DNA from 2 places in the Sporosarcina sp. FSL K6-3508 genome. Region 1 is predicted to be linked to the other one. Evidence: a T-box and tRNA genes for the amino acid it is inferred to sense, from the RefSeq annotation. Region 1 holds a T-box; the other holds one or more tRNA genes.

What was found. A T-box is a leader RNA that pairs with one kind of tRNA and senses whether it is charged. The one in region 1 lies ahead of ileS (isoleucine--tRNA ligase), so its partner is inferred to be a tRNA-Ile.
Region 2: it has a tRNA-Ile gene. The T-box ahead of ileS (isoleucine--tRNA ligase) is inferred to sense a tRNA for this amino acid. The anticodon was not compared.

What each region holds. Positions count from the first base shown of each region.
Region 1 is NZ_CP152016.1:1,155,855-1,160,250, reverse strand. It holds gene ileS (isoleucine--tRNA ligase) at 1-2,364, opposite strand, end outside; T-box leader at 2,440-2,656, opposite strand; gene MKX97_RS05345 (DivIVA domain-containing protein) at 2,711-3,217, opposite strand; gene MKX97_RS05340 (YlmH/Sll1252 family protein) at 3,321-4,097, opposite strand; gene MKX97_RS05335 (YggT family protein) at 4,171-4,396, opposite strand, start outside.
Region 2 is NZ_CP152016.1:2,479,881-2,484,276, forward strand. It holds gene MKX97_RS12255 (TraR/DksA C4-type zinc finger protein) at 1-581, shown strand, start outside; tRNA gene MKX97_RS12260 (tRNA-Glu) at 797-868, opposite strand; tRNA gene MKX97_RS12265 (tRNA-Ser) at 877-967, opposite strand; tRNA gene MKX97_RS12270 (tRNA-Asn) at 972-1,046, opposite strand; tRNA gene MKX97_RS12275 (tRNA-Ile) at 1,048-1,124, opposite strand; tRNA gene MKX97_RS12280 (tRNA-Gly) at 1,129-1,202, opposite strand; tRNA gene MKX97_RS12285 (tRNA-Phe) at 1,208-1,283, opposite strand; tRNA gene MKX97_RS12290 (tRNA-Asp) at 1,309-1,384, opposite strand; tRNA gene MKX97_RS12295 (tRNA-Met) at 1,386-1,460, opposite strand; tRNA gene MKX97_RS12300 (tRNA-Ser) at 1,552-1,644, opposite strand; tRNA gene MKX97_RS12305 (tRNA-Ile) at 1,660-1,736, opposite strand; tRNA gene MKX97_RS12310 (tRNA-Met) at 1,742-1,815, opposite strand; tRNA gene MKX97_RS12315 (tRNA-Ala) at 1,845-1,920, opposite strand; tRNA gene MKX97_RS12320 (tRNA-Pro) at 1,927-2,003, opposite strand; tRNA gene MKX97_RS12325 (tRNA-Arg) at 2,032-2,108, opposite strand; tRNA gene MKX97_RS12330 (tRNA-Leu) at 2,120-2,208, opposite strand; tRNA gene MKX97_RS12335 (tRNA-Gly) at 2,220-2,291, opposite strand; tRNA gene MKX97_RS12340 (tRNA-Leu) at 2,300-2,381, opposite strand; tRNA gene MKX97_RS12345 (tRNA-Lys) at 2,407-2,482, opposite strand; tRNA gene MKX97_RS12350 (tRNA-Thr) at 2,493-2,568, opposite strand; tRNA gene MKX97_RS12355 (tRNA-Val) at 2,585-2,660, opposite strand; rRNA gene rrf (5S ribosomal RNA) at 2,779-2,894, opposite strand; rRNA gene MKX97_RS12365 (23S ribosomal RNA) at 3,032-4,396, opposite strand, start outside.

The sequences.
Region 1 (4,396 bases):
TTTTTCATCTGCTTCTGGCATATCTGTCAATTGTACACTGTCTGCTTCCTTCACATTCAAGTAGTTCCACATTTCATCTGCTGTATGCGGTAAGATCGGCGTGATTAGTTTGACTAATGTGATCAACGTATCATACATAACCGTTTGCATAGCGCGGCGATGCGGGTGGTTGACTCCTTCGATATACACGACATCTTTTGCGATATCCAAGTAGAAAGAACTTAAGACGCCTGTGCAGAAATTATTAACCGCATGATAAACACCTGCAAATTCATAGTGATCATATGCAGTACGTACCTCTTTGATCAAGTCTTGAAGCTTCACATAGACATACTGATCAACTGGGCGCATTTCTTCAAATGATACACGGTCTGCTGACGGATCAAAATCGGCTACGTTACCATGCAAGAAACGAATTGTATTACGAATCTTACGGTATACTTCCGAAACTTGCTTAAAGTTGGAATCAGATACTCGAACGTCCGCCGTATAGTCAACAGATGAAACCCATAGACGCACAATGTCAGCGCCCAATTGGTTGATGACTTTCGCCGGCACAATGACATTGCCAAGAGACTTACTCATTTTACGGCCATCTTTATCCAGCGTGAAACCGTGGCTTAAAAGGCCTTTATATGGTGCGATACCATTAATCGCAACGCTTGTTGTCAATGACGAGTTGAACCATCCGCGATACTGGTCAGAACCTTCCAGATACAGATCAGCTGGATAGACAAGGTCGTCACGCTCTTCTAGCACGCCTTGATGCGTCGTCCCAGAATCAAACCAAACGTCCATGATATCCGTTTCTTTTGTAAACTCACCGTTTGGACTTCCTTCATGAGTGAAGCCTTCAGGCAATAATTCTTTTGCTGTACGTTCAAACCAAACATTGGAACCGTGCTCCCGGAATAATTTAGCCACATGGCTGATCGTTTCGTCCGTTAAAATGGCATCTCCATTTTCCGCATAAAACACAGGAATCGGAACCCCCCACACACGTTGACGAGAAATACACCAATCTCCACGGTCACGAACCATGTTAAATAGACGCGTTTCACCCCAAGATGGAGTAAACTTCGTATTTCGGATCGCTTCCAGCAAGTCACTTCTAAACAATTCGATCGAAGCAAACCATTGAGCTGTTGCACGGAAAATAACCGGCTTTTTCGTCCGCCAGTCATGCGGATACGAGTGTGTGATAAAGGAAAGCTTTTTAAGCGCGCCTACTTCTTCCAACTTCTCTGTTACAGCTTTATTCGCATCCTCATAGAACATACCTGCAAAATAAGGTGCTTCTTCTGTCATCACACCGCGGTCATTAATTGGAGATAACGCGTCGATGCCATAAGATTTGGACACATAGAAGTCGTCTTCCCCGTGACCAGGCGCTGTGTGGACACAGCCTGTTCCTGCATCTGCTGTTACGTGCTCCCCAAGCATGATAAGTGAGTCGCGATCATAGAATGGATGCTTCGCAACGATACGATCAAGATCCGCACCTGGCAATTCTTGCTCTATTGAGTAGTTTTCCCACTCTAACTCTTTCGCCAAAAACTCCACTAGCTCTTTCGCCACAACGAGTTTTTCACCATTAACATTCACTACTGCATAAGTGAATGCTGGATGAACCGAAATACCAAGGTTTGCTGGAATCGTCCAAGGCGTTGTCGTCCAGATTAGGAATTTTACATCTTCTGCAAGTACACCTTTGCCGTCACGGACTGGGAAGCTGACGTAAATAGATGGTGATTTCTTATCCTTATATTCGATTTCGGCTTCCGCTAGAGCAGATTCACTTGAAGGGGACCAATAAACAGGTTTTAACCCTTTATAGATATACCCTTTTTTCGCCATTTCACCGAATACTTGAATTTGACGAGATTCAAATTCAGGTTTTAACGTAATATATGGATTTTCCCAATCACCACGTACACCTAAACGTTTAAATTGTGTGCGTTGATTATTGATTTGCTCATACGCATAGTCTTCACACATTTTACGGAATTCCGCAACGCTCATTTTTTTACGGTCCACGCCTTTGTTGACAAGGGCCTGCTCAATCGGCAAGCCATGTGTATCCCAGCCTGGTACATATGGAGCATGGAATCCTGACATCGACTTATATCGAACGATAATATCTTTTAAAACTTTATTGAGGGCATGCCCCATGTGTAGATCTCCATTCGCATACGGCGGTCCGTCATGCAGAACAAAAAACGGTCTGCCCGCTGTACGTTCCTGGACTTTTTGATAAATATTCTCTTCATCCCACTTCTCTTGCATTTTCGGTTCGTTATTCGGTAAATTTCCACGCATCGGAAACTCCGTTTTCGGCATAAGCAATGTATCTTTGTATTCCATTCCGATTCCTCCTCCATAAAATTACGTCCAAAGTATCATTAATTGCTTTCGGAAATTAAAAAAATCCCCATCCCAAAAAGGGACGAGGATATTCTCGCGGTACCACCCTACTTGCAATCGTACAATACAATTGCCGCTTAGACACTTAGTAACGGCAGTGTGACCGGGATCATGTACATATCCATAATCCAGCTCAAGAGTGATTTTCTTCTCAGCTTCTCCACCAGGCTTCCACCACCCCCGGCTCGCTATCGGCAAAGTCTGAAAGTACTCTCTCTTTCATCGCTTCTTCTTTAACTAATTAGTGTAAGTATAGGAATGTCGATTTGAATTGTCAAGCTTCTTATTATTCCTCGTCAGAAGCACTTTCCAGGCTCGATGTATCTAGTTCATACTTAAGCAATTGATCCCAATCATCCATCTGAATCAAATCAAGCTGCGCTTCCACCATCATTTTAAAACGGCTTCTGAAGACTTTCGACTGTTTTTTCAAGTCTTCCACTTCCATTGCAATCTTTCTTGCTCGCGCCAATGCGTCATTAACAATGCGATCTGCATTTCTTTCTGATTCTTTAATAATTAATTTTGATTCCTGTATCGCATTTCTACGCACGTCCTCAGCTGCTTCTTGAGCTGTTAATATGGACTTTTGCAAAGTTTCTTCAATTGTATTGAAATGGGCAATTTTTGCTTCATTATTTATGATAACTTGTTGCAGCTCTTCATTTTTCTTCAAAACGTTCTCATAGTCTTTCATAATTTGCTCTAAAAACTCGTTGACCTCATCTTCATCAAAGCCACGAAATTTCGTACTGAATGCTTTGTTATGTATATCCGTAGGGGTTAAAGCCATGAAATGCTTTCTCCTTTCCGTCTGATCCATCTCGCTTTGATTCTTATAATTCTGTACTACTTGATTAAACACTATATTTCTGATTTTATCAAGGTTTTCTCTATCAGACTAATGCACCAATCACAACGCGGATCTTGTCTTTCCTCGTTCTTCCTTCTATACCGATTATTTTATAGCGTCCGAAGCCCCTGACAGACAGGATATCCTGTTCCTCTACTTCAAAAGCTTGCTGATCGATTATCGCCCAGTTCACTTTGACTTTCTCTCCTTTGATGAGAGAAGAGGCTTTGGCTCTTGAACATTTCGCCAATGAAGCAACCACTGTATCTAAACGGAGAGAACTGATAATGTGCATCTCTTCTGTCCACTCTTCCTGAACATCTATCACATCGTCTGCATTCAAAACAGGCTGTACGGAAACCTTCACCTTGCCGACTTGCGTGAAATTGACGTGGATGTATTCGGAAACCTCTGCTGTTACCGCAAATTGTACGGCTTCTTCCGTAATCCGTATATCGCCAAATCTGGAACGATCAATACCGAGAGATAATAATGAACCGAGAAGTTGTGAATGCTTCATGCTGACAAATTTCTGTGGATATTGAACTTGATACAAACTAATTTGAAAGTCATCCCCTGATGGCGTGTAGTAATCAGGATAAATCAAGACACGTTTGCGCTCGGCATCAGGAAAACCTCCTTCTGAAGCGATTACAAGATCTGAATTTCGGACAATGGATTCCGTAATAAATCGTTGCCGGGGATCCAAGAACTCCGTCAATTTAGGCGCATACGTATCCTCAACCTCTTTCACCCAGCTATTCACTTTTTCAATGAATGGTTGTTCTTCTTTTCGAAAATGCTGGAAAAATGATTCCATAGCAAACATTCTCCTTATGCAAAAAAATCCTCACCCCTGTGAGGATTTCCGTTGTGAAATTAAAACTCTTAGTTCAGACGAGTGCTCTGAAAAGTATTAAATAAATCTGCCCGATACCCCGGCCGATTAACTGTAATGCAAAAATTGCTGCGATTGGAGAAATATCAATCATTCCAAGTGGCGGAATGAACTTTCGGAAAAATCCTAGATAAGGTTCTGTGAGCTTACCTAAAATTTGACCAAATTTGGTTTCTCGCGTCGATGGTACCCAAGACATCAAAATATAAATCACCAATAGG
Region 2 (4,396 bases), 1.3 Mb from region 1:
GAACTGAATTGTATGAACGTGAAAAGGATCTAGCGCTGAACACACATGCGGAAGACGAGCTGGGAAAAGTCCAGCATGCACTCCAGGCTATCAAAGACGGAACGTACGGGACGTGTGAAGTATGCGGAAAGAACATTCAATACGAACGTTTAGAAGCCATTCCGTATACAACTGTATGTATTGAAGATGCAGAACAATCCGTTCCCGAGGATCGTCCAGTAGAGGAAGATATTTTAATTATGGCAGAACCGAATTCATTTGCCGAACGTAGATCCGGTGACAGAAGAGATTACGAAGACAGTTTTCAAGAAATCGCAAGGTCCGGCACTTCCGAAACTCCTTCCGATTTTAGCGGTAATGAAAATCGTGATTATGATGATCTTTATGATGATGATAGTGACGAAGCTACAGAGGAATATGAAGATTTTGCTGTATCAGATATCACAGGTGAACCTGCTGGCGTCGTACACAGTGAGGAATCAGAAGAATACAAAGAAGAGCTCGATGCAGAAGGGTTAGAATCACCTCTTGGCGATATACCTTATCATAAAGGCGACAGTTATGTAGATGATAAAAAATAAAGAAAAAAGGCTGGTACTGAAAGTTATTGTAACTTTCAGCACCAGCCTTTCCATATGTAATAATATAACCGGGCAAGAGACTCGGAGAACCGCGAGTATCGTCGAAATGAACCTTAAAGCTTTCAGACCACACGCTGCTGCTAATTTTATATTTAGCAATCTACTAAATAAAAAGAGACAATGCACAATTATATGTGCATTGTCTCTTTTTGGTATGACCCCTACGGGATTCGAACCCGTGTTACCGCCGTGAAAGGGCGGTGTCTTAACCGCTTGACCAAGGGGCCAAAACGTATGGCGGAGAAGGAGGGATTCGAACCCTCGCGCCGCTTTCGCGACCTACACCCTTAGCAGGGGCGCCTCTTGAGCCACTTGAGTACTTCCCCATATTGGCTCCGCAGGTAGGACTCGAACCTACGACCGATCGGTTAACAGCCGATTGCTCTACCACTGAGCTACTGCGGAATGGTGGGCCTAAGTGGACTCGAACCACCGACCTCACGCTTATCAGGCGTGCGCTCTAACCAGCTGAGCTATAGGCCCCTAATGGAGCGGGTGAAGGGAATCGAACCCTCATCATCAGCTTGGAAGGCTGAGGTTTTACCACTAAACTACACCCGCATTAATGGTGGCTCAGGACGGAATCGAACCGCCGACACAAGGATTTTCAGTCCTTTGCTCTACCGACTGAGCTACTGAGCCACATTGTAATTCTTTAAAATAAAAATGGCGGTCCCGACGGGAATCGAACCCGCGATCTCCTGCGTGACAGGCAGGCATGTTAACCGCTACACCACGGGACCTTGGTTGCGGGGGCAGGATTTGAACCTGCGACCTTTGGGTTATGAGCCCAACGAGCTACCACTGCTCCACCCCGCGACAATAAAATAATTTCAAACTTCTTTTTCAACCCGACTACATTATTGTAACATAACAAGTTAGCAAAGTAAAGGGTTTGTTTTAATAAATATGGCGGAGGAAGAGGGATTCGAACCCCCGCGGGCTTTAACACCCCTGTCGGTTTTCAAGACCGATCCCTTCAGCCGGGCTTGGGTATTCCTCCGTACATTAATTAAACTGGTGGACCTTGCAGGACTCGAACCTGCGACCGGACGGTTATGAGCCGTCTGCTCTAACCAACTGAGCTAAAGGTCCTTAGATAGCGGCGGAGGGGATCGAACCCACGACCTTACGGGTATGAACCGTACGCTCTAGCCAGCTGAGCTACGCCGCCACAATTAGTCAGTTATAAACTTATATTATTGGTGGAGCCTAGCGGGATCGAACCGCTGACCTCCTGCGTGCAAGGCAGGCGCTCTCCCAGCTGAGCTAAGGCCCCAATAAGTGGTCGGGAAGACAGGATTCGAACCTGCGACCCCTTGGTCCCAAACCAAGTGCTCTACCAAGCTGAGCTACTTCCCGACTATGTTATGTATAATTTGATTAAATATGGCGCGCCCGGCAGGAGTCGAACCCACAACCTTCTGATCCGTAGTCAGACGCTCTATCCAATTGAGCTACGGGCGCATATTTATAAATGGTGCCGAGAACCGGAATCGAACCGGTACGGTAGTCACCTACCGCAGGATTTTAAGTCCTGTGCGTCTGCCAGTTCCGCCACCCCGGCAAGAGTGGATAAGCGGAAGACGGGATTCGAACCCGCGACCCCGACCTTGGCAAGGTCGTATTCTACCACTGAACTACTTCCGCAAAAAAAGTGCGGGTGAAGGGAGTCGAACCCCCACGCCCGAAGGCACTAGATCCTAAGTCTAGCGTGTCTGCCAGTTCCACCACACCCGCAGTATGTCGGCATTTGCCAATAAAGTGGTGAGCCATACAGGATTCGAACCTGTGACCCTCTGATTAAAAGTCAGATGCTCTACCAACTGAGCTAATGGCTCGTACATAAAATGGTGCCGGCGAAAGGACTTGAACCCTCAACCTACTGATTACAAGTCAGTTGCTCTACCAGTTGAGCTACACCGGCAAAAGTGTAGAAAATATGGTGGAGGATGACGGGCTCGAACCGCCGACCCCCTGCTTGTAAGGCAGGTGCTCTCCCAGCTGAGCTAATCCTCCTGGGTAAAATTGCGATAATCTTCGCATTGCTATGTCTGCTAAATTCCTTCATTTTCTATGACCACTTTATTATGTATGAAGAACTAAATTGTAGATTGTAAATCAAAAGAAAGTGATTGCCTGGCGACGTCTTACTCTCACAGGGGGAAGCCCCCGACTACCATCAGCGCTGAAGAGCTTAACTTCCGTGTTCGGTATGGGAACGGGTGTGACCTCTTCGCTATCGTCACCAGACTTGTCCTTCTGTCGGACATTTACTATTATAACACTTATTTCAAATAAAGCAAGTGTTATTTTATTTTTTTAGTGAATTTCTGTTCACTCAAAACTGAATAAAAGACATTGTGTACCTCAAGTAGTACTTCTTAAAATAGGTTAAGTCCTCGATCGATTAGTATCTGTCAGCTGCACACGTCGCCGTGCTTCCACCCCAGACCTATCCACCTCATCATCTTTGAGGGATCTTACTTACTTGCGTAATGGGAAATCTCATCTTGAAGGGGGCTTCATGCTTAGATGCTTTCAGCATTTATCCCGTCCATACATAGCTACCCAGCGATGCCTTTGGCAAGACAACTGGTACACCAGCGGTATGTCCATCCCGGTCCTCTCGTACTAAGGACAGCTCTTCTCAAATTTCCTGCGCCCGCGACGGATAGGGACCGAACTGTCTCACGACGTTCTGAACCCAGCTCGCGTGCCGCTTTAATGGGCGAACAGCCCAACCCTTGGGACCGACTACAGCCCCAGGATGCGACGAGCCGACATCGAGGTGCCAAACCTCCCCGTCGATGTGGACTCTTGGGGGAGATAAGCCTGTTATCCCCGGGGTAGCTTTTATCCGTTGAGCGATGGCCCTTCCATGCGGAACCACCGGATCACTAAGCCCGTCTTTCGACCCTGCTCGACTTGTAGGTCTCGCAGTCAAGCTCCCTTATGCCTTTGCACTCTACGAATGATGTCCAACCATTCTGAGGGAACCTTTGGGCGCCTCCGTTACTCTTTAGGAGGCGACCGCCCCAGTCAAACTGCCCACCTGACACTGTCTCCTGCCCGGATCACGGGCATGGGTTAGAAGTCCAATACAGCCAGGGTAGTATCCCACCAACGCCTCCTCCGAAGCTGGCGCTCCGGAATCCAAGGCTCCTACCTATCCTGTACAGGCTGCACCGGAATTCAATATCAGGCTACAGTAAAGCTCCACGGGGTCTTTCCGTCCTGTCGCGGGTAATGCGCATCTTCACGCATATTATAATTTCACCGAGTCTCTCGTTGAGACAGTGCCCAGATCGTTACGCCTTTCGTGCGGGTCGGAACTTACCCGACAAGGAATTTCGCTACCTTAGGACCGTTATAGTTACGGCCGCCGTTTACTGGGGCTTCAATTCAGAGCTTCGCTTGCGCTAACCCCTCCTCTTAACCTTCCAGCACCGGGCAGGCGTCAGCCCCTATACGTCACCTTACGGTTTTGCAGAGACCTGTGTTTTTGCTAAACAGTCGCCTGGGCCTATTCACTGCGGCTCTCTCGGGCTATTCACCCTACCAGAGCACCCCTTCTCCCGAAGTTACGGGGTCATTTTGCCGAGTTCCTTAACGAGAGTTCTCTCGATCACCTTAGGATTCTCTCCTCGCCTACCTGTGTCGGTTTGCGGTACAGGCACCTCCCGCCTCGCTAGAGGCTTTTCTTGGCAGTGTGAAATCAGGGACTCCGGAGACAATTCTCCTTGCCATCACAG